One region of the Paenibacillus sp. FSL R7-269 genome, then DNA from elsewhere that is predicted to be linked to it. Evidence: riboswitches for the same ligand, from Rfam matches in the RefSeq annotation. Region 1 holds a riboswitch; each other region holds the start of a gene.
What was found. Region 1 has a riboswitch for cyclic di-AMP ahead of C162_RS15390 (APC family permease). Riboswitches for the same ligand answer to the same signal wherever they lie in the genome.
Positions count from the first base shown of each region.

Region 2: it holds a riboswitch for cyclic di-AMP, as region 1 does, so the genes downstream of both, C162_RS28280 (hypothetical protein) here and C162_RS15390 (APC family permease) in region 1, are expected to answer to the same signal.
Region 3: it holds a riboswitch for cyclic di-AMP, as region 1 does, so the genes downstream of both, C162_RS31105 (alpha/beta fold hydrolase) here and C162_RS15390 (APC family permease) in region 1, are expected to answer to the same signal.

Region 1 covers NZ_ASPS01000030.1:88,288-95,718, reverse strand. Annotated here, with positions in the region: gene C162_RS15405 (sensor histidine kinase) at 1-922, shown strand, start outside; gene C162_RS15400 (DsbA family protein) at 1,015-1,773, shown strand; gene C162_RS15395 (disulfide oxidoreductase) at 1,770-2,204, shown strand; cyclic di-AMP (ydaO/yuaA leader) riboswitch at 2,431-2,590, shown strand; gene C162_RS15390 (APC family permease) at 2,720-4,537, shown strand; gene C162_RS15385 (ABC transporter ATP-binding protein) at 4,725-5,531, shown strand; gene C162_RS15380 ((2Fe-2S)-binding protein) at 5,541-6,350, shown strand; gene murB (UDP-N-acetylmuramate dehydrogenase) at 6,519-7,431, shown strand, end outside.
Region 2 covers NZ_ASPS01000077.1:43,822-51,252, forward strand. Annotated here, with positions in the region: gene C162_RS28250 (CHAD domain-containing protein) at 1-221, shown strand, start outside; gene C162_RS28255 (ThuA domain-containing protein) at 328-963, opposite strand; gene C162_RS28260 (SDR family NAD(P)-dependent oxidoreductase) at 1,013-1,735, opposite strand; gene ytxJ (bacillithiol system redox-active protein YtxJ) at 1,965-2,291, shown strand; gene C162_RS28270 (glutaredoxin family protein) at 2,288-2,530, shown strand; gene C162_RS28275 (WD40 repeat domain-containing protein) at 2,637-3,968, shown strand; cyclic di-AMP (ydaO/yuaA leader) riboswitch at 4,174-4,343, shown strand; gene C162_RS28280 (hypothetical protein) at 4,478-4,933, shown strand; gene C162_RS28290 (hypothetical protein) at 5,453-5,650, opposite strand; gene C162_RS28295 (family 43 glycosylhydrolase) at 5,669-7,327, opposite strand.
Region 3 covers NZ_ASPS01000110.1:64,653-72,083, reverse strand. Annotated here, with positions in the region: gene C162_RS31110 (TrkH family potassium uptake protein) at 11-1,369, opposite strand; gene C162_RS31105 (alpha/beta fold hydrolase) at 1,449-2,261, opposite strand; cyclic di-AMP (ydaO/yuaA leader) riboswitch at 2,269-2,401, opposite strand; gene mnhG (monovalent cation/H(+) antiporter subunit G) at 2,399-2,758, opposite strand; gene C162_RS31095 (Na(+)/H(+) antiporter subunit F1) at 2,748-3,041, opposite strand; gene C162_RS31090 (Na+/H+ antiporter subunit E) at 3,041-3,523, opposite strand; gene C162_RS31085 (Na+/H+ antiporter subunit D) at 3,529-5,004, opposite strand; gene C162_RS31080 (Na(+)/H(+) antiporter subunit C) at 5,001-5,333, opposite strand; gene C162_RS31075 (Na+/H+ antiporter subunit A) at 5,324-7,431, opposite strand, start outside.

The DNA of each region.
Region 1 (7,431 bases):
CAAAGGCGGGGAGCAGCTGATCTGCAGTGTCACCGTCTTTCCTTTGCTGCATCATACGGAGCAGTGGGTCTATATTGTGGCCGAGGATGTGACAGCCCTTATGAAGTATCAGTATGAGCTGCTGGAGGCCAGGGATGCCGCGGAGAGTGCTGTGACGATGAAGAGCGAGTTCCTTGCCACCATGAGCCATGAGATTCGCACACCGCTGAACGGCATTATCGGTGTCAACCAGCTGCTGGCCGAGGAGATCAGCAATCCCGAGCATCTGGAGCTCCTGCGGCTTCAGAGTACAAGCAGCCACGCTCTGCTGCATGTGATGAGCGATATTCTCGATATCTCCCGGCTGGAGGCGGATAGTCTCTCGTTGACCAAGGATACATTCGGGCTGAAGGCGCTTCTCCAGGGCTGTATGGATCTGTTCGTGGTGAGCACGCAAGACAAGCCGTTATCCCTGGAGCTTGTGATCGAAGAGGGGCTTCCCGACAAGTTCACCGGGGATGCTGCGCGTATCCGCCAGATTCTGATCAATCTGATCGGCAATGCGGTGAAATTCACGCCATCCGGCACGGTAACGGTTAAGGTGGAGTCCTATGGCGTCAGGGAGACCGCTCAGGCGCTGCAATTCATGGTGCGCGACACCGGCATTGGCATCTCCCCGGATAAGCTGCAGCTGCTCTTCCAGTCCTTCTCGCAGGTGGACGCGTCGCATACCCGCAAATACCCCGGAACGGGTCTGGGCCTTGCGATCTGCAAGAAGCTTGTAGACCTGATGCAAGGAGAGATCTGGGCAGAACCGGCAGAGGGAGGCGGTACACAATTCTTCTTCAGAATTAAGCTGCAGTCGCAGGAGCATTCCCCGGAGGTATTCTTCGGCAAGGATACAGGGGGCGGGGAGTCAGCAGAGGAGAACGAAGCCGTATAAGCAGCGATTGCCAACAAGAGAGTTAACATTATATAATTTGAAAGTAACTATTCTTTTATCACGACAGTCCTGAGGACGGAAAGGAACTCTCTTTGAGCAAAACAAAAAAGAACAATGTCATGGCTCCCCAAATGAGCAAGCAGGAGAAGCGCAGGGCAGAGCAGGAACAGCAGAAGCAGAAAACGAGAATTCTGATCGTGAGTACGGTGGCTATCGTCGTTATTATTTTTGTAGGCTTATTCATACTTGCTTCGAAGGACTCTTCTCCTGCCGGTACAGACAGTAAGCCGGTTGCCTTCAATTACAGCGAAATGATGCGGCTTGGCAAGGAGGATGCTCCGGTTAAAATTGTGGAATTCGGCGATTTCAAATGTCCGGCTTGCGCCCAGTTCACCGGTGTGATCAAACCGCAGATCGTTCAGGGTTATGTAGATCAGAATAAAGCAGCCTTCTATTTCGTGAATCTGGCCTTCATCGGCAAGGATTCCAGAACGGCCTCCCTGGCAGCGCTTTCGGTGTATCATCAGAACCAGGAAGCGTTCTGGAAATACTTCGATGCGATCTATGCCAACCAGGGGAATGAAGACAAGGAGTGGGCTACGCCTGACTTCATGGTGAGTCTCGCCAAGCAGCTGGAGCTGCCGGTCGATTATGACCTGCTGCGCAAGGATATTGACGACCGCACCTATGCGAAGGAGCTGGACCGGGATATTCAGCTTGGCACGGATGCGGGCGTAACGAATACACCTTCCTTGTTCGTGAACGGCATCAAGGTGAAGGAGCCTTTCAATATGGAGGAGATTGACGCTCAGATTCAAGCAGCTACAGCAGCAGCGGGAGCTGCCCAATGACAGCCTTCTCTGCCTTCTGCCGGCGAAATTGTCTCTACTTGGCCTGGTTCGTCTGTGTGGTGGCTGTAGCGGGAAGCCTGTATCTCAGTGAGGTCCTGCATTACGAGCCGTGCAAGCTGTGCTGGTTCCAGCGGATCTTCATGTACCCGCAGCTGTTCTTGCTGGGGATCGCCACCTACCGGGCGGACAAGCGGATCATTCCTTATGTGCTTCCCCTTAGTCTGATCGGCGGCTGTATCTCTATTTATCATTATGCAGAGCAGAAAATTCCGGCGCTCAGCAAGGTGCTTCCCTGCACCATCGGCGTACCGTGCAACAAGGATTATCTGAATTGGTTCGGATTTGTTACGATCCCTCTGCTTGCACTTATAGCCTTTGTCTTAATCTCCATTCTGCTCTGGACAGGACGGAAAGAGGAGCCTGCAGAGTAAGAAGCTGACGGGCAGAAGGAAGAGAAGAGAATCCCCTTAATTTTAGCGAAAAATAATATACAAAAACCCTGTAAAATCACGTGTTAAAGGGATAATGAAAGAGAATGAAAGATCAAGACATACCGGATGATGAATTTGGTTGTTTTGAGTGCTTTTCATTCTTTTTTCATTTGTTTCCACGCTTTACGGAAGACGTATTGTAGCTTAATATTAGTCCTTGTGAGAAGTTGAATATGCGCTGAATTTTCCGGAAGGAAAAACGGGGGAACCACACTTTGGCCAAGGCCAAAAGGGGTGAATCGGAGCAGGCCGCAAGGGCTGTAACCGTAGGGCTACCACAGTCCGAATCCGCCAGCTAACCTCGTAAGCCACTAGTGGGATAATGACCATGCACATTAGGCATGCGGATCATTTCCGTATGCTTATTTTGGTGCCTGCATTTATGAAATCCACTTATGAAAACAGCGCAGGGAAACCCCATTTTCAACTTAACCAAGAGAGGAACTGTTACTACAATGGTAAGCAAGGTAAAACGACTATTGATCGGGCGTCCGATGAAGTCGAACGAACTCGATCATGAAAAGTTATCCAAGGTGAAAGCACTGGCTGTCCTGTCTTCTGATGCGCTCTCGTCTGTAGCCTACGGAACAGAACAAATTCTAATCGTACTGGTGGCCGCCGGGTTCACCGCCATCTGGTACTCCTTGCCAATTGCATTAGCCGTACTGGGCTTGCTGGCTATTCTGATTCTGTCCTATCGGCAGACGATATTCGCTTATCCGCAGGGCGGAGGAGCTTATATTGTAGCCAAAACCAATCTTGGAGTGCATACTGGGCTTCTGGCCGGCGGCTCGCTGCTGGTGGATTACATTCTGACGGTGGCGGTAAGCGCCTCGGCGGGGACGGACGCGATCACTTCAGCTTTTCCAAATCTGCATAATCATAGTGTCCTCATAGCGGTATCTGTTATCGTACTCTTAACGATTGTTAATCTGCGCGGGGTGACCGAATCGGCTTCGTTCATCGCCATCCCGGTCTATCTGTTCGTCGTCTCCATCTTCGTGCTGATTATCGCAGGGATCTTCAAATATGCAACCGGCGGGGCTCATGCACACGTTCCTGAGATTGGTACGGCAGTCTCCAATGTCAGTATGTTCCTGCTGCTGAAGGCATTCAGCTCCGGTTGTTCGGCCCTAACCGGGGTAGAGGCGGTCTCCAATGCCATTCCTAACTTCAAAGCGCCGGCGGAGAAAAATGCAGCCAAAACGCTGATGCTCATGGGCCTCATTCTCGGAGCTATGTTCACAGGCATTACGCTGCTGGCTTACTGGTACGGCATCATGCCCGATGAGAAGGCCACCGTGGTCTCACAGATTACCGAGTCTACCTTCGGCCGTGGCGGGCTGTACTTCTTCATTCAGGGGATTACGGCGGTTATCCTGTTCCTGGCAGCCAATACGGCGTACTCGGCCTTCCCGCTGCTGGCGTTCATGTTCGCCAAAGACAAATATCTGCCCCATGCCTTCATGGTGCGCGGCGACCGGCTTGGCTTCTCCAACGGCATTATTTTCCTCGGCGTCATGTCGGCAGTGCTCGTAGCTGCATTTCACGGGAATACGGAAGGACTCATTCCATTATATGCAGTAGGGGTATTCATTCCGTTCACGCTGTCGCAGCTAGGCATGATGGTCCAATGGTACAGAACGAAGCCGCAAGGCTGGCAGAGCAAGTTCGCCGTGAATACGGTCGGGATGCTCACCACGTTAACGATCACCATGATCTTCATTATCACCAAATTCTCCAGCGTGTGGATGGCCTTCATCTTCCTGCCGGTCGTCATTATCGTGTTCCACCGGATTCACCGCCATTATATGAATATTGCCGATCAGCTGCGGATCTGTCCCGCTACCGATAAGCCTTGTATCAAAGGAAGCACCGTAGTCGTTCCGGTCGCCGGTGTGACCCGCGCAGTACTACATTCGATCAGCTATGCGAAGTCATTGACTGATAATGTGGTCGCTGTATATGTAGGCTTTGATGAAGAAGAGATTCACAAGATGGAGCAGAAGTGGGAGGAGTGGAACCCCGGAGTACGCCTGATCGTACTGCGCTCCCGCTACCGCAGTATTATCCGCCCGCTGGTGAAATTCATCGATACAGTAGAATGGAAGACCTCTTCAACGGATCATATTACCGTCCTGATTCCGCAATTCGTTACCAAGCATTGGTGGCAGGCGGTGCTGCATAATCAGACCAGCTTGTTCATCCGCTCTTATCTGATGAATCAGAAGGATATTGTCATCGCCACGGTTCCTTTCCATCTGCATAAATAATATAGAAGATTATAGAAAGACGGCTGTTTCTGCTTCATGCGGAGGCGGCCGTTTTTACGTTTTAGTTGACAGAGATAATGAGAATCAATATCATCAATCTATAAGCAATAATTGAGCTTGTCTGTTTCATAGCCATATTTATAATAGAGGAGCCTTGCTCCATTACATTTATACGAGGAGTGTTATCATGTCGGAACGTTTAAATACAGAGCAGCTGAGCATCGGATATGCGGAGACAATGATTGTAAAGGGGCTGAATCTGTCGCTTCCGACAGGGAAGATTACGGCGCTCGTCGGAGCGAACGGCTCCGGGAAGTCCACGATTCTGAAGACGATGGCCCGGATCATGAAGCCGAAGAGCGGCAATGTCATGCTGGACGGGAAGTCTATTCACAATCTGTCCACCAAAGAGGTGGCCCGCCAGTTGGCGATTCTGCCGCAGAATCCTACTGCCCCGGACGGGTTAACGGTATCTGAGCTGGTAGGGTACGGTCGGTATCCGCATCAGAAGGGCTTCGGCAGCCTGACGCCTGAAGACCGCAGCATTATTGCCGAGGCGATTGAATTGACCGGCATGAATGAATTCCGTGACCGGCCGATTGACCGGCTCTCCGGCGGACAACGGCAGCGGGCCTGGATCGCCATGGCGCTGGCACAGCAGACGGAGATTCTGTTCCTTGATGAGCCGACGACTTTCCTGGATATGGCCCATCAGCTGGAGGTGCTTCAGCTGCTGCAGAAGCTGAATGAGCAGGAAGGCCGGACGATCATTATGGTTGTCCATGATTTGAACCATGCCTCCCGTTACGCGCAGCATATGGTAGCGATCAAATCCGGCAATGTGATCAGTGAAGGCGCTCCGAATGAGGTAATGACACCGGCAGTGCTGCGTGAGGTATTCGGCATTGAGGCGGATATTGTGCCTGATCCGCGTACAGGTGTGCCGCTCTGTCTGCCTTACGAGCTGGCTGCGTACAAAGTTGCCGGGCTGTAGGAGAGGAACATGAATGAATTCCTGAGGCAAGAATATAGTTCCAAGTTCGATCTCCATGCTAAGGTACCCGAAGGAGCCGTGTATTCCTTCGCCGCTGCAGAACTGGCAGAAGAGGCGGGGATGAGGACCTTCATGGAGGCTTACCGGCCGCTGATGAAGGCGCTTGACGATAAAGCGGCCGGTGCGTATTTCGGTGGTTATCTGAGCATTATTGCACTCGCGGTCCAGTATTCCGTGACCGGCTACCTATGTGTACCGGACTTCAGCTTACGGAACCTTCAGCTGCATCTCGTTCCGGCAGACGGCTACTGCCGTGTTGCCTTCTCGCTTCGTGAATGGGGGATGGGACAAGCTCCTGCGGATGAGCCTGAACGGAAGGCCTGGCGCAATGAGGTGCTCACCAGCTTCTACCAGAGCACAGCCGTGCCGCTGATCCGCATGGCTTCACAGGTGAGCGGCCTTTCGCATGGGGAGATCTGGGGACAGATGCCGACCAAATTCAATTATTATGCGGAAGCCTTTGCTGCTGAGCTTACAGATCCGCTCCAGCTACGCCGGCTGGAGGAGGATTACGCCTATCTGAAGGATGAGCTGCCTGCTGCCGTATTCGGGATGCCGCGGAATCCGTTCCAGGTGAAGGTGCGGAGAATCGAATCGCTCGCGGACCCGCAGCAGACGGTTCAGATGCGTAACCGCTGCTGCATGTATTACAGGACTGAGGGCGGGCGGCTGTGTTATACCTGTCCCCGGATGAAGGAGGAGGAACGGTCCGCACGGCGGGAGGAATTCCGTTCCGAGAGCACGGCGGCTATCAAATAGGGTATAATTGGGAATTTCGAAGCATAATATTGCTATATGCAGCTTCTTAACAGGCTCCTGTCATTGACAAGGGAGCCTGTTCGTTGTTAAAGTTGTGGTTGCTGAAGCCGTGATGGCCCGGCAATAAGCACCACCATTATCTTGTTCATAGAGTTAGGAGTATGAAGAATGAATATTGACAACATATATGAGGATTTGCAGCCGCTAGTAACAGCAGGCTCGCTGAAGCGCCGTGAGAGCCTTAAGGATCTGGTCTATACCCGCATGGGCGGCGAAGCGGATATCTTGGCTGCCCCGGTTACATATGAAGAGATCCAGATCATCTCTGCCTATGCCCTTGATCATCAGATCCCGCTTACGATTCTCGGCAACGGCTCCAATGTCATTATCCGGGACGGAGGCATCCGCGGCATCGTGCTCCAGACCTCGGATCTGTCCGGGATGGGCATCCGTGACGGGCTGCTGTATGCGCAGTGCGGGGCGAAGATTATCGATGTCTCGCGCTATGCGCTGGAGCAGGAGCTGACCGGTCTGGAATTCGCCTGCGGCATCCCCGGCACGGTAGGCGGGGCTCTGTATATGAATGCCGGAGCCTACGGCGGTGAAGTGAAGGATGTCCTGCACAGTGCGCTTGTGATCGATCAGAATGGCCAGCTCCTCACCCTGCACAGCGATCAGCTGGAATGGGGATACCGCAGCAGCATCTTCGCCAGCGGACAGTATATTGTACTGGAGGCGAGATTCAAGCTTCTTCCAGGCGATCCTGCCGCGATTAAGGCGTCCATGGATGAGTTAACCTATCTGCGGGAATCGAAGCAGCCGCTGGAGTATCCGTCCTGCGGCAGTGTCTTCAAGCGGCCGCCGGGCCGGTTCGCGGGGCAGCTGATTCAGGAGAGCGGACTCCAGGGTACGCGCATCGGAGGCGCAGAGGTCTCGCGTAAGCATGCGGGCTTCATTGTCAACGCCGACAATGCAACGGCCAGTGATTATATCGGATTAATCCAGCATGTCCGCTCAGCGGTGAAGCACAAGTTCGATGTAGAGCTGGAGACGGAAGTGGAGATTATCGGGGAAGAATTAT
Region 2 (7,431 bases), on a different contig from region 1:
TAAATCAGAAATTCCATGCCCATGAAGCCTTCTATAAGGACATTCAGGACCAGCTCGGACTCATTAATGACAAGCGGGTATGGCTTGAGACGCTGCAATCGATTGGGCGCGAAGAGCTGGATGTCGGCAAAAAGGTCTGGGCCGCCTTCACCGATACGCTGCGGGCAGAGGTACTGGAAGCTCTTCATCAGAACGAGGTCGTCCCTGTTGCTGATGCTTAAGCCCCCGAAATAGGGCATCATAGCTGATCATCCCATTTCTTACACAAAGGCAGGACACCGCATGTTATCCAAGCGGTATCCTGCCTTTTATCATAAGCGTCACGTATTACAGCATTCCGGCAGCCCACAATCCGCCTCTGCGGATCATCCGGCGCAGCGGCTCTGAGGAGAAGGAAGGCAGATGATGCCCAGGCATCAGATAGACCACCCGGCCTTCACCGAAGGCATGGCACCATGCCGCCGGTCTCATCGCTCCGTCATGCGGATATTCGGCCAGCACCGTTGTCCCGAAGTGGGGATGCTGCTCGAAATAATAAGGCTCATCCTCTATAACAAAATCAGATATCCCCTCCATAATCGGGTGCTCCGGCGCAGTCACCTTCATCTGCAGCGCTGTGAACGCCGGATGATGGGTGAACCGGGCACCAAGCATCGCCCCAAGCTCCTGATTACGCTGCAGGGATATGCCGTTGTGCACGACAAGCAGCCCGCCGCCGCCAGCCACATAAGCGAGCAGGGCCCCGCTCTGCGCAGTGGGTAATTGCTCCTCGGAGAACTCCGTATAGGAGATCACCAGTCTGCATTCTGCCAGCTCTGCCCGGTTCATCCGTCCGTAATCCTCCGTGGAGACCACATGGAACTCGGGCTCAAGGAGCTGCTCCAGTTCACGGTCTACTCCCTCGAAGGGATGGTACTTCACTTCAGTATAGCTGCCGAACGCCAGTGCTTTGTATGAAGACATGATGTACACACCTCTCTTTTGCCAAGATAGCCTGTCCTGAATGTTCGTGTCACCAGGGCCAGAGATTGCCGTCCAGATCGATAAAAGCCGGTTCTTCAGCCAAATACATCTTATGGTTATGAACGATTGTCATAATCTTGCCTGCCGATTCTTCAGGAGTTACAGGCGCCTTCGCATCCTTCTCCCCGTTCATATAGGTCTGCAGCCAGCCGGGATGGAAGACCATCACTTGTCCGCCCATCGCACGCAGATGATTGTGCAGCAGCGAAGACTGCATATTAAGTGCGGCCTTGGACATACAATAGCCATACATATTGATCCGCTTGTTCCGTCCGATGCTTCCGGCCTCCGACGAGATATTAACCACCAGACGCTGGCGGCCTTGCAGCAGTAAGCCCATCAATGCATTGCTCACTCTCAGCGCACCAAGCGTGTTCACGTTATAAATCTCCGCCATCGCTTCATCATCCATATCCACGAGCACCGTTGCATCATCCGACCGGTGGATAATCCCCGCGTTATTGATAATCATATCAAGGTGCCCTGTACTCCCGGCAATACTCCGTGCAGCCTCCTTTACGCTCCCTGCATTGCCGATATCAAGAGGGACCAGCCTCAGGCTATCCGGGTATTGCGCTTTCAAAGCTTCCAATGCCGCAGGGTCCGGCAAATACTGTCCGGCAAACACCATGTACTTACTCTCCAAAAGAGATCGAACGAGACACAATCCCAGTCCACGGTCAGCACCGGTAACACAAGCAACCCTTTTCATGAGCTCCCCCCTCATATCTGCATGATTATGCACCGAGCCTAGATTCATCCCTCTCACATTAGCATGGCCTCGGGCCGTTAACAACATCCTTCAAGGGAGGGGCCGGACTAAGCAGAACTTTACTTTTGCTTTAATTTTGAACTATGTTACAATCATGATTAATAGTTGTTAACAACACAATTGTTGACAACAGGTTTCATTAACTCTTACCCAGGAAGGTGATCCTCCGATGTCTATTCAACAAATTCACACTAAGGAAGAACTAGAGCAATATATCGGGCAGCCTGGCAAAAAACTGCTCTTCAAGCACAGCACCACCTGTCCGATCAGCGCCAAGGCCAACGAAGAATTCCAGGCCTATGCACAGCATTCAGATACTCCTGCAGCCGTTGTCCATGTGATCGAAGACCGTCCTGTCTCCAATCAGATTGCTGAGGATTTCGGAATCAAGCATGAATCCCCGCAAATCTTCCTGCTGGAGGACAGCGAAGTCCGCTGGAACACCTCACACTGGAAGATTACCCAAAAAGCGATAAAGGAAGCAGTGGAGCAATGAGCGCGAACGTAATTGTCTATTCGACCTCCGGCTGCAGCGAATGCAATCAGGTCAAGCAGTTGCTGGAGAGCAAAGGCATTCCCTTCGAGGTGCGGGATGTGATGATAAGCTCGGTCTATCAGGAGGAAGTGGAGAAGCTGGGCTTCATGGGCATTCCAGTCACTGTATCCGGGGACCGGGCAGTCAAGGGCTTCAATCTTCCTGAGCTTCAAGAGCTTATGGATGCTGCTGTTCTGTAATATACACAAAGGTGCTGTTCTCTCAACAGGAGCAGTACCTTTTTTTGCGATTCATTGATGTAAAATATGTATGTTTATATATATCTGGAACAGGAGGACTGATCAATTGAACTGGCTACAAAATGAGCAGGCTGCCAAATGGCGTGAAGAAGGGCAGCGTTATGCGGGCGACGTTAACCAATTCGTACATAAAGGACTGACTGAAGGCTGGGACAAAGCGGGAAATGAACCCGCAGAGGATACACGCGGGACCCTCGCCGCCAAAATCTATAAGATGATTCGAGGAGCTAATGAGCACGGTGAGATGGCTGAGCTGCGGGCGCAATTGCCGGCGGCAACGTGGCCGCTCTCCGGCCACTTTCAGAAGGAGATGCAGGCGATTCGCGGTATCCATTTCATCAGTGATGATGCTGTGGTATTCAGTACCGGTACCCCCTGGGAGAAGAATGCAGTTGTGGTTGTACATAAGGATGTTATTTCCGTATTCGGCGAGTTTAGCCTGGTTGGGGCATCACCTGATAATCAGTTCTATGCGCTCGCCGGAACTCAGGGGATTACCATTATGCAATCCATGAACAGCACACTTCAGGGCACAGTTGTAGCAACCCTCTCATGGCGTGAGCTGAATGGAACGATTCAAGCGCTGGACCCGGACTTTCCCGTCTTGGACATAGACAGCCTGGACCAGGCGTTACCCTTGGAGCAGGTCATTCCTTTTAACGGGGGCGGGGCGTTATTGCTTGTTATGAGCCAGGGAATTTTCCTGGTCCAGCAATCGGAGGAGAAGCCCTGGGAGGTGAATCTGCTGCATCCTGATCTCGAAGAATATAAAGCAGATGAGATAGAGCACATTGAAATTGACATGCCGCATGGTGCCGTCTCTCCGGATGGAAGATGGATTTCCTATGGCAGCCAGGGCAGTGATCATCTTTTATATGACATAACTTCAGGGCAGGTTCACTTATTCAATCCGGAATCCAGTTACCCGCACTATACTATATTTACGAAGGACCAGCATAGCGTATGGTTCAATGCCTGCCACTTCTATAATGGCGTTACCCTTGCCGTTCCCCTTGAAGATGTGGTAGCAGGAAAACTCCCGGCAGACCAGGAATATCCGCTTGTTAACGAGGAAGCCCGGGTGTATGCAGCGGCAGCGCTGAAAGAGGGTGTTGTCATTGGCGACGCTTATGGCTACTTAAGGCTCATTGATGCAGAGGGGCGGGAGCTGTGGCGTTATTATGCCGGAAGCACTATTTCAGGGTTAGCTATCAATCCGGATGAGACGCTGCTGGCTGTTGGGACTTATGGAGGGATGCTGCACTTCCTGGACCTTCATGCAGCGCAGCGCAGCGACTATGAGATTACAACAGGAACCGTTCGTGAGGTGAAGCGGATCATTGCCTGGAAGAATCAGAAGGTTCCGCTGTGGTGGTGATCTCTGCCAAAAATAAAAAACAGCGCTTGAGCGAGATAAATGGCAGATAATCTGCTACATATAGGTGTTTTAGCTTCCCTATGCACAGCCATTCAGCCATTTGCTGAAAAAAAGGCGAATAGCACTCTTTTCCATTTTTACAAACCCCCTCCGAAAAGAGTATGATTCGTGTTGAAAGCAAATGAATGCATTCATGAAAACAATCAATGCATGCACGCTGAATTTCCGTCATGTGGAAAACGGGGGAACCATCCGGCCGTCAGGCCGACTTGGGGTGAATCCGAAGGAGAATGCCACGCGCAGGTCTCCGGCAGGTAGGGCGACTCTCACCGTCCGAATCCGACAGCTAACCTCGTAAGCGTAAGGAGAGAGCCCTGATCCGCCACGCTTTTGTGCCAGGCGTCTTACGCCTGTTATCCACAACCGCAGGCAGAGGTCCTCCTCTGCCTGCGGTTTTTTGCGCGCTGGAATGAATTGCACAGTATAGATTCAGAAAGGAACGTGACCACATGCCTGACCCCTTATCGCCCACGGCAGCCGCTGCTGCCGGATTCAACCACTACACCCGGCAATATAGCAGTCCCGTCTATGCGCTAAGCTGCCTTCTGCTGGAAAAAGGCGCCCGCGCCGAGCAAGCAACCACCGCCACCTTCGTGGCACTCCATCCACTATGGCTGAAGAGCAGCCTCTCAGGGGACAGCGCTGCTGCGGCTGCCTACAGAGAGTGCATCCGCCAATGTGCTGTGCTCGCCCGGGATCATAGCCGCTGCGCTGCTACCCTGCTTAATTGGGACGATCACGTTGCCAGTGCCTTATGGTACGGCATCCAGCTCCCCCTGCCCGACATCAGCCAGATCCTGGATTGCAGCATCCTCGAGCTGAAGGCCCGGCTTAGAGGAATACGCGAACAGATGGCAGCCGCCCATTCTGCCTTGCCTGCGGTCCATCGTCCTTCGGCGGGATGAGACTGGGTATAACGCGGGATACGCGGGCTATAGGAATGAGAGCCGCGGAACGAGTTGGATGTGGCGGGATTAGGGTACGGATGTCGAAGAAGGTGATGGATGGTGAGCCATGCGGACTACAGATCCCCTATTTCGGCAAATGGGACCATTCCGAAGGCCATGCGGACTGAGAGGCGCTTAATTAACCTATTCCGCCTCATTTCCGTCTCCACACAGCCCTTTAACGTCCTCTCTGTCCGCAAAGGGGAGAGAATCGGTCTTTTTCACAAAATAAGGGCCTCTGGGTCCCCCTACAAAACAAAATGACCCCTCAAAGTGGGGCTTTAGCTTCGATAAATGACTCAGGTACTTTGCGGGGATCCCAAAACATATAGATTCTATCAAAAAAAGCCGCAGCATCCGCCGCGACTTAGTCCTTGATTCTCAGCACCAGCATCCATGCAGTGCTTGGCTCACCTTACATAGCTCAACCATCCGATGCATCGATCCTGTCTTCGCCAACCGTTCAGTACATAGAACTCAGCTCTTGCCCTTACCACCCTTACCGCCCTTGGCAAACCGCCAAAAAGCCATACAGCAGCCGAGCAATCCGGCTCCCAGCATAAGAGTCTGTAACGCCCCCAGCCAAGCCGACTGAGCCGAGGGGATCAGGCTGCTGACAATAATGAGCAGGATAGAGACCGCGACCAGCACGGGGGTTTGTCTACTTTTCTTCACAACCATTCACCACTCCTGTTAGTAATTCTTAACTCTATAGTACTCAAAATCAGCGTAGGAGTCATGCTGGTGGGCATCCACGGAGCCGATGAAATTGAACAAGCCTGTAAATCCGCCAATCTCCCCCGGCTCCCCGTTCACGCCTTCATCCGACAGATAGAGAGCATCGATATTCTCTGCAAAAGCTTGCCAATCCCCGTTATCCCCGAAGCGGTAAAGGATACTCGCGATGCCTGAATGATAGATCAGCTTGAGCTCCGCTGTGTCTTCAGGGACTGGAATGTAATTGTGGACCAATTCAATACGTTCCCCCAGCTTGGCCTGCAGCACAGATAGAACGGTGCCCTCTGATTCGGAGTGGGTCAAGTGAACATACAGCCAATTATTCGAATCATAGTATAGCCCCATCCCCGCCGTTTCCGAATAATGATCGGGATGAAATTCCACCTTGGTTTGAACTTCATAATGAAGGGAGGTTGCACGCGTGGCCAACATCGCCGGATTAATCTGCGAGAAGAAAGAATTCCCTCCATGAATGCGTAAGTAACCCGGACGTTCAACCGTATTCACCCATGCTGCTTGCTGGTCCCGGTATGGAGTCAGAAAATGAATATCATAGTGCTCCTGGTTAAAATCATCGAATACATCATGAGAGAGCCTGTCCCCCTCTAATTCAACACCTGTTAACCCCTCAACTTCCATTTTGGCTACATTCGATCCATCCTTCATTTCCAGCCAGCCGTCTACTGTCCAATGCATTTTTTGGATCGAGGTTTCACGGCCTAATGGGTTTAAAAGCGTTCCTTCCACAGGCCGTGACATTAGATGGGCAATGTACCATTCGCCTGTTTGGGTTTGAACTAATGAGCCGTGACCTGCTTTTTGCATGATTGAGCCTGGATTATACATCTCAAAATGCCCGGCATCCGGATTACCCAGTGAGAATAGATGGCGCGGCGAGGAGGTGATAATGGGCTCTCCCGACGGATGCGGTTCATAGGGGCCAAAAATATTCTCCGCACGTCCCAGCTCAACACCATGAGCATATCCCGTTCCGCCAGCAGCTAATAGTAGATAGTACATATCTCTATATTTATAGATCTGCGGTGCTTCAGCACAGCCGCGGCTGGTGAATCCTTGCGTCACCCGGTGCCATTGTCCAGCGATCTTCCCCTCATTCAAATCAAATTCAGCGATCACAATATGTCCAGGCGCCTGATACCCTTCACGGGTCTCCCATTCAAGAATGGACACATAGTGTTTGCCGTCTTCATCATGAAACAGCGCCGGATCGAAACCGATGGATGTCAGATAGATAGGCTCCGACCAGGGTCCATGGATATCTTCTGCCCACATGGCATAGGAATCCGAGTTAAATTCACGGCCTGCCATGTTCAACATATGCGAATAGGCTAACCAGTACCGGTTCGTAGAAGAATCATAGGATAGATGCGGTGCCCAGATCCCGGCTGGAGTATTAGTGCCTCTTAGATTCACTTCACCTTTATTCAGGGCAAAGGCCGTCAGCTCCCAGTTCGCTAAATCGGTTGACTTGAAAATTTGAATGCCGGGATTCCAATGAAACGTGGATGTCGCAATATAATACACATCATCCACTCTAATAATAGAGGGATCTGGTGCCATTCCAGGGATTATTGGATTATTAATCTTCGTCATTTATTTGCTTCCCTTCGCTGTTTAGCCATATTATTTACCCTTTTTCTATTGCCTATGTATATTATAATAACTACTAACGTACTTAAGCGATGGGATGATTACGG
Region 3 (7,431 bases), on a different contig from region 1:
TCCCTACTTACTAACCAATCAGCAACTTGTCCTCTGGGTAACGGTACTTCTGTTTAACACTTTTTTGTGCCAAGGCAAAGGCTAAGGTTAAAGGGCCCAGTCTCCCAATATACATTATAACTATGATGATACATTTACCAATCGGTGACAGATCAGGGGTTAAGCCCATGGACATGCCCACGGTTCCAAAGGCTGATGTAGCTTCAAATAAAAGAGCAAGAATATCCGTATGGCGGGTATATTCAGTAATTGTTAATAAAAAGGTTGCTCCAAGAACAAGGCCTAAGGAGATGGTCATTACAGCCAATGATCTGAAAATAAGATCTTGAGGTATCCGTTTTTTTAGCAGCTGCACATCAGCATTCCCCTTGATGGTTGAGAAGATGCTTAATATGAGTACCGCAAAGGTGGTCGTCTTGATCCCCCCGCCTGTCGAGCCTGATGAAGCTCCTATGAACATCAGAAAGATCATAAAGAACTGGGACGCCGGTAACATCGCACCAATATCAATGGAGTTGAACCCCGCTGTGCGGGTAACCACTCCCTGGAAATATCCACCCCAGATTCTTTCCCCCCATGTGAGTGTACCAAATGTTCTGGTATTAAAAAGCTCAAACACAAATATGACCAGAAACCCTGCAAAACAAAGCACTCCTGAAGTGATTAGCACGATTTTTGTGTGAAAAGACAGAGCCTTCCAGCTTCTCTTGCGGTATAGATCCAGAATCACAATAAATCCAATTCCACCAATGATAAATAAAAATGAAATGACAATATTGACTAACGGATCACCGACATACCGGCTCAGACTATCCGACCATAATGAAAAACCTGCGTTATTAAAGGCCGAGATGGAATGGAAAATTCCATAATATAAGGCTTTGGCAACACCCAGGTCATTTGCCCACCGGACGGTCAACAACAATGCCCCAAGAGTTTCGAAGATAAATGAGATCAGCACAATGCTTAGTGATAACCGGACGACCCCTTGTGTTTCAATGGAGTTCGAAGATTGTTGGATGAGTAAACGCTCCTTCAGCCCAATCTTCTTCCCCAGAATTACGGCAATTAGAACACTGAACGTCATGAATCCTAATCCTCCGATTTGAATGAGGAGCAGGATAATGATTTGTCCAAAGTTGGAGAAGTCGGTTCCTGTATCCAGCACCACCAGTCCAGTGACACACACAGCTGAAGTTGAGGTAAACAATGCATTTAGCCATCCCACACTAGTTCCGGTGGATGAAGATACCGGTAAGGACAACATAATTGTCCCCAGAATGATGGTTACAGCAAAACCTAAAAGAATAATTCTTGATGAGGTTAGACTGAGTTTTCGAGTAAACCAAAGGTACCTTTTTTTAAACATATCACTGGCTCCTGTAATGATTCTTTTCGTAAATAAACAGCGCTGCGTCACCTTCAAGGCTGTGTGTCCAGTGAGAGCATCAGCCAGGTAGCTCTTGTTGAAAACACTGTTGGTCCTTTAGATAATCGAGCAAAAGCCGGTTAAATAATTGCGGTTGACATAGGTGACTAGGATACATGGCATTCTCGATGATCGCTAAATGAGCTTTGGGATACTTAGCCGCTGTTTTTTTAACTTGCTCTAACACCCGCTCATTGTGATTACCTGACACGATCAGCACCGGAATTTGCAGCCGCAGCGCAAACCCGTAACCGTCCGAATACTTCAACGCCATGCGTTGCTTAATCCATTCTGTCGTCCGTTTATGCATAAGCTCTTTTCTCAAGATATGGTAAGCCAAGAGCCACCGGTGATAGGTGATACGTAAAGGCTTGATAAACATTTCAGCAGGGAGATAATGAGAAATCCAGGCACAGAACTGCAACGCTTCTTTCAACTTACTTCCACTAGCAGAGTAATCACCTTGAAAATAACTATCCACCAAAATCATGGTAATCACCCGCTCAGGGAACAGATAGGCGAACTTCTGGGCAAGTATAGCTCCAGTGGAGCAGGCTACAATTACAATCTTTTCTACATCCAGTTTATCTAATAATGCCTTTAGATCCTCAACTTGAGTGTCTAAGATCCGGCCAATCTCAACATTCATCTTCCCCGACAGCCCGTTTCCTCTTAGATCATAGACAATTACTTTCGCGCGCTTACTGAAATATTCCGCCTGTGGTTCAAAAAGATGGTGGGAGGTCGAATAATCATGGATAAAAACGATGGGCAGACCGCTACCCGATATCTCATAATACAAGGTTGTTCCGTTGACATCAACAATAGGCACTGCAGGATTCCCCTCTCATGAACGCTTACGGGGTTAGCTGACGGATTCGGACCTGAGTAGCCCTACTCGATATTCTCGAGATTCACCCCGGAACTTTTGGTTCCCCCGTTTCCTTTACAGGAATTCAGCGGCAAATATCATTTCTCAGATTGCTCCTTACTTCTTTCCGTATGGGTAAGCAGATCGTCTTGTATGCTGTTTTTCCACAAGGGAACGCCCGAACGGTAGGCCGCCCGGCCATTTAGATGGCCTGCGACCGGTGAAGTGATGAATACAAAAAGAATCGCCAGCAGCAGCTTGACACTGATCTCTCCATCTTTGAACCAAAAGTAAAGGAAGCCGCCGCCCAATAAACATAACACCCCGAACGTTGCACTTTTGGTGGCCGCATGTGAACGCAGATAGACATCGGGCAGCCGGATCAGACCAAAGGCACTAATGCCGCAAAAAATGGCGCCCAGCACTACTAGAATCGAGCTAAACAACTCACCTGTCATGCAGTTCCCCTCCTTCTTCCACAACAACCCCACGTTCGATATACCTTGCGAGTGCAGTGGTTCCAATAAACGTCAGAATACCGATAACCAGAATTACCTCAAGAAAATTGCGGGTATCCAGCAGCATACTAATGACAGTAATCATAGCCAGTACATGAATGCCTATCGTATCTAGGGCCGCCACCCTATCCGAACGGGTAGGTCCTTTCAGAAGCCGGTACAGGCACGCGAGTATGGCCATTCCCAGAATGGTCAATGCGGTAGTTAATAGTACGGAGACCATCAGCGGGTCACCTCCATGATCACTTGTTCGAAATTCCCCCGGATCTGCTTCACCATTTCCTCAGCATCTTTGATGTCAATAGCATGAATATATAAGGTCTTCCCATCCCTTGACACGTCGAGAGTTAGCGTGCCAGGAGTCAGACATATCAGACAAGACAACAGTGTAACTTCCCAGGCTGAGGTTAAGGCTGTCTCATAGGCGAATATTCCAGGGCGGATCGCCAGCTTCGGACGAAGAATATGATAAATCACCACAAAGTTCGAGATGGTCAATTCGCGGATAAAGATCAGCAGCAGCTTGAATATGGACCATAGACGTTTTAAATAAAATGGCCGGGCCTGGGGCTTGGATCTTCTGAATAACAGCAGCATCCCTATGCCGAGCAGAAACCCGATAAGAAAAGTGGCGCCGGAGCTGCTATTATTGATTGCCATCCACAATAAAGCAACTAACAGATTAAACAAGAATTGTAGAGTCATTATATCTACTCCTTCAGTATGGCTTGAATGTATTCCGCAGGTGAAGCCAGAACCTCTCCGGCCTGTGCTACATAGGCATATAGAGCATCTGCTCCAATACCCATTGCAATGACAAGCACAAGCAGTGCAGCGGCGACAGCAGAAGCTCTCTTCAGGTTCACAGCAGGCAGTTCTCTCTCAGGTTCATTTCCCCAGAAGGCCAGCCTGAACATCTTGATTAAGGAATACAGCACCATAAAGCTTGAGCCGAGACCGATAAGAGACAGTGTCAGCATACCGGCATCCAAAGCTCCGCGGATGATCAGCAGCTTTCCGGCAAAACCGCTCAGCGGCGGAATCCCCACCAGAGCAAGGGTCAATATAAAGAACATCCAGCCCAGGAGCGGGTATTTCTTAATCATGCCTCCCATTCCACTCAAACGATCTGTTCCTGCTGCGGAGATGATTAATCCGCCCAGTATAAACAGGAGCCCTTTAGCCAGCATATCGTGAAGCAGATAGAAGATGACTCCGTTCAGCGAATCCCCGGTACCTGCAGCAAGCCCGAAAGCCACAAATCCGACACTAATAATGACATTATAATTAAGAATCCGAGGGATATCCTTGTAGGCCACTGCCCCTATGCTGCCCAGAATCATGGTTGCCGCAGCCATCCAGGCGATCAAACTATGCGTGAGACTGGTATCATTCACAAACATCAGGGTGAACGTGCGGATAATGGCATATAGTCCTACTTTGGTAAGAAGAGCACCAAATAGTGCCCTGATCGCCGAAGGCGGTGCGCCGTACGATCCCGGGAGCCAATAGAACAGGAACAGCCCCGCTTTTAAGGAGAAGACGATTAAAAAAAGCACAGCAATTACGTTCAATATACCGCCTTGCCCCGCTTCAGCAATACGCTGTGACAAATGCGCCATATTCAGCGTCCCTACTGCCGCATACAGATACGCTACAGCTGCTACAAACAACGTTGACGACACAATATTGATCAGCAGGTATTTCGCTGTCTCCCGTAACTGCAGCTTGGTCCCTCCAAGGGAGATAAGGGCATATGAAGAAATCAGCATCACCTCAAAGAAGACGAACAAGTTGAAAATATCTCCCGTAAGGAAAGAGCCGTATACCCCGACCAGCAAAAAATGAAAGAAAGTATAATAATAATACCGCTCCCTCTGCTCTCCAATGCTGCTGAAGGAATAGAGCAATATGGCGAAGCTTACGATGGAAGCCATCATCACCATTAGTAAAGCGAACATATCTCCAACAAATACAATCCCGTAAGGGGGGACCCACCCTCCCATTTGTAAGGTCATAATGCCATCAGCATGTACACGTGTAACCAGCAAGGCTGTACTAAGGATAGTAAGGATACCGCTAACTACGCTAATCCCCCGCTGAAGGCGTATCTGCTCTTTGAATAGAATCAGAATCACCGCTGTACATAACGGAATCAGAATAGGCAGAACCAGAAGGTTATTCATTCTTTGACCTCCTTGATACTGTCGATTTCATCCGTACCTAAGGCCTGATAAGAGCGGTAAGCAAGCACGAAATAGAAGGCAGTTACGCCGAAGCTGATCACGATAGAGGTCAGGATCAGAGCCTGCGGCAGCGGATCGACATAAGTCTCCTCATTACCCAGCACAGGAGCTGCCCCCCGCTTGAGTCCGGCCATGGTCAGAAGCAGCAGATGTACACCATGCGTCAGTAAGGAGGTTCCCAGGACAACCCGCAGGAGGATTTTGGACAAAATCAGGTACACCCCTATAGTAAACAGAATGCCTATTGCTATCGCCATTACTAGTTCCATCTTTTATCCCCTCCAATCGTTAAAATAATGTTCATCGCAACTCCTACCACTGCTAAATAGACGCCTAAGTCAAATAGCACAGCTGTTGCCAGTTCGACATCTCCAAGGATAGGAAGATGGAAGTGTCCGAAGGAATGACTCAGAAAAGGGACACCAAAGAGAAATGAGCCTGAAGCTGTAAGAATAGCCAGCATGAGCCCTGCTGCCGTGAGCAGGCGGTAGTTTACAGGAAACACTTTACGAATCTGATCCATGCCAAAAGCGATGGTTATCAGTATAAGCGCTGCGGAAGTCATCAATGCGCCAATGAAGCCTCCCCCCGGATGATTATGACCTGCAAAGAACAGATACAGGGAGAAGATCAGAATGATGATGACAATTCCTTTGGACATCGTCTGCAGAATCACATCATTACTGCGCAGAGGTACAGCCAGCTGCGGATCAATTCGCTTAGGCTCCTCTTTCATTCTCAGATGGACAAGGGCATAAATGCCCAGCGAAGCGATACCAAGCACCATGATCTCAAATAAAGTATCGAATCCGCGGAAGTCTACAAGAATGACGTTAACTACATTTTTTCCGCCTGCCAGAGCGTAGCTTTCTTGTAAGAAGTACTCGGAGATGGACGCGAACGGACTACTGCCCATTGCTGCCAGAGCGACCAGCGTCACTGTTACACCCACACCAAGCGAGATGATCAGGTTAGGCAGCTTGAAGCGCATGTTCTCCTTCTGCTTCTTCAGCTTCGGCAAGTACCGGAAACAGAGCAGGAACAGGATGACGGACACGGTCTCAATAATCATCTGGGTCAGCGCAAGATCAGGTGCCCGGAAAAGGACAAACAGCAGCGTCACCATGTACCCGACACCGCCGGTGAACAGGATGGCATTGACCCGTGATTTGGCAAAAGGAACAGCAAAGGCTGCCAGCAGCATCGTTACAATAACGGCCCATTCATAGAAGGATAAGTCCGCATACTGTTTCATGCCAAAGCTGATCCCGGGTTCCCGGAGGAGAACACTAAGCACAGCCACGATCAAAAAGCTGAAGATATACAGTAAATAATGGCGGTTAGAGCCGGTCATATAGGCATCTGTCAAACGCGCGGACCCCCGTTCCAGTAGACGGAGCGACGCATCATACACCCGGTTAAGCGTATTCCGCCCCCTGGCTTCACGGTCCAGCACCCGCAGCCGGGTATAGCTTTTGAACAGGAGAATTCCGGCTGCTACAACACCAAGTGTCATGAAGATCTCGGGTGTCCAGCCATGCCAGAAATGAATAGAAGTCTCAAAGCTCTCCCCCGGAGAGAGCATCCCCGTGTGTATGGAGGCCATTGCCGGCTCAATCAGCGTGACCGAGACCAGATCCGGGAAAAAGGCAAACACCAGTGTAAAAGAAATCAGAATGACGGGTGCCAGCAAGAGTCCTAGTGGAGCTTCATGCGGCGTTTTGTCCAGTTTGTCTGAATGCTTCTTGCCGCCGAAGGTCTTAAATACAAGAATCATACTGTATACAAAAGTAAATACACTCGCAATCCAGGCAATGACAGGAAAGAGCTGCAGCCAGAATCCAGAATTCAGAATATCGAACTCGCGGATATTCAGTACCGCAGTGAAGAACATCTCTTTGCTGAGAAATCCGCTGAATGGAGGCAGCCCGGCCATGGAGAACGCCCCCATTAGTGCGACCGAGAAGGTAATCGGCATAAGCGACATCAGTCCGCCAAGCTTGCGGAGATCGCGGGTGCCGGTCTCATGGTCGATGATGCCTACCACCATGAACAGGCTGCCTTTGAACACAGCATGATTGATGAGGTGGAACAGCGCGGCTGTAGTAGCCATCGTATAAAAAATCGCGTCTTGTCTTCCGCCGGCAAAGCCGGCTGCTGATCCCAGACCAAAGAGTGACATGATGAGGCCCAATTGGCTGATCGTAGAATAGGCCAGTAAGGCTTTGAGATCTGTTTGCCGGATCGCTTTGAACGACCCATAGATCAAAGTAAGCAGGCCGGTTACAGACACCAGCCAGAACCACTCCGATTGCCCCGCAAAGACAGGAGTAAGCCTGGCCACCAGATAAATCCCTGCCTTGACCA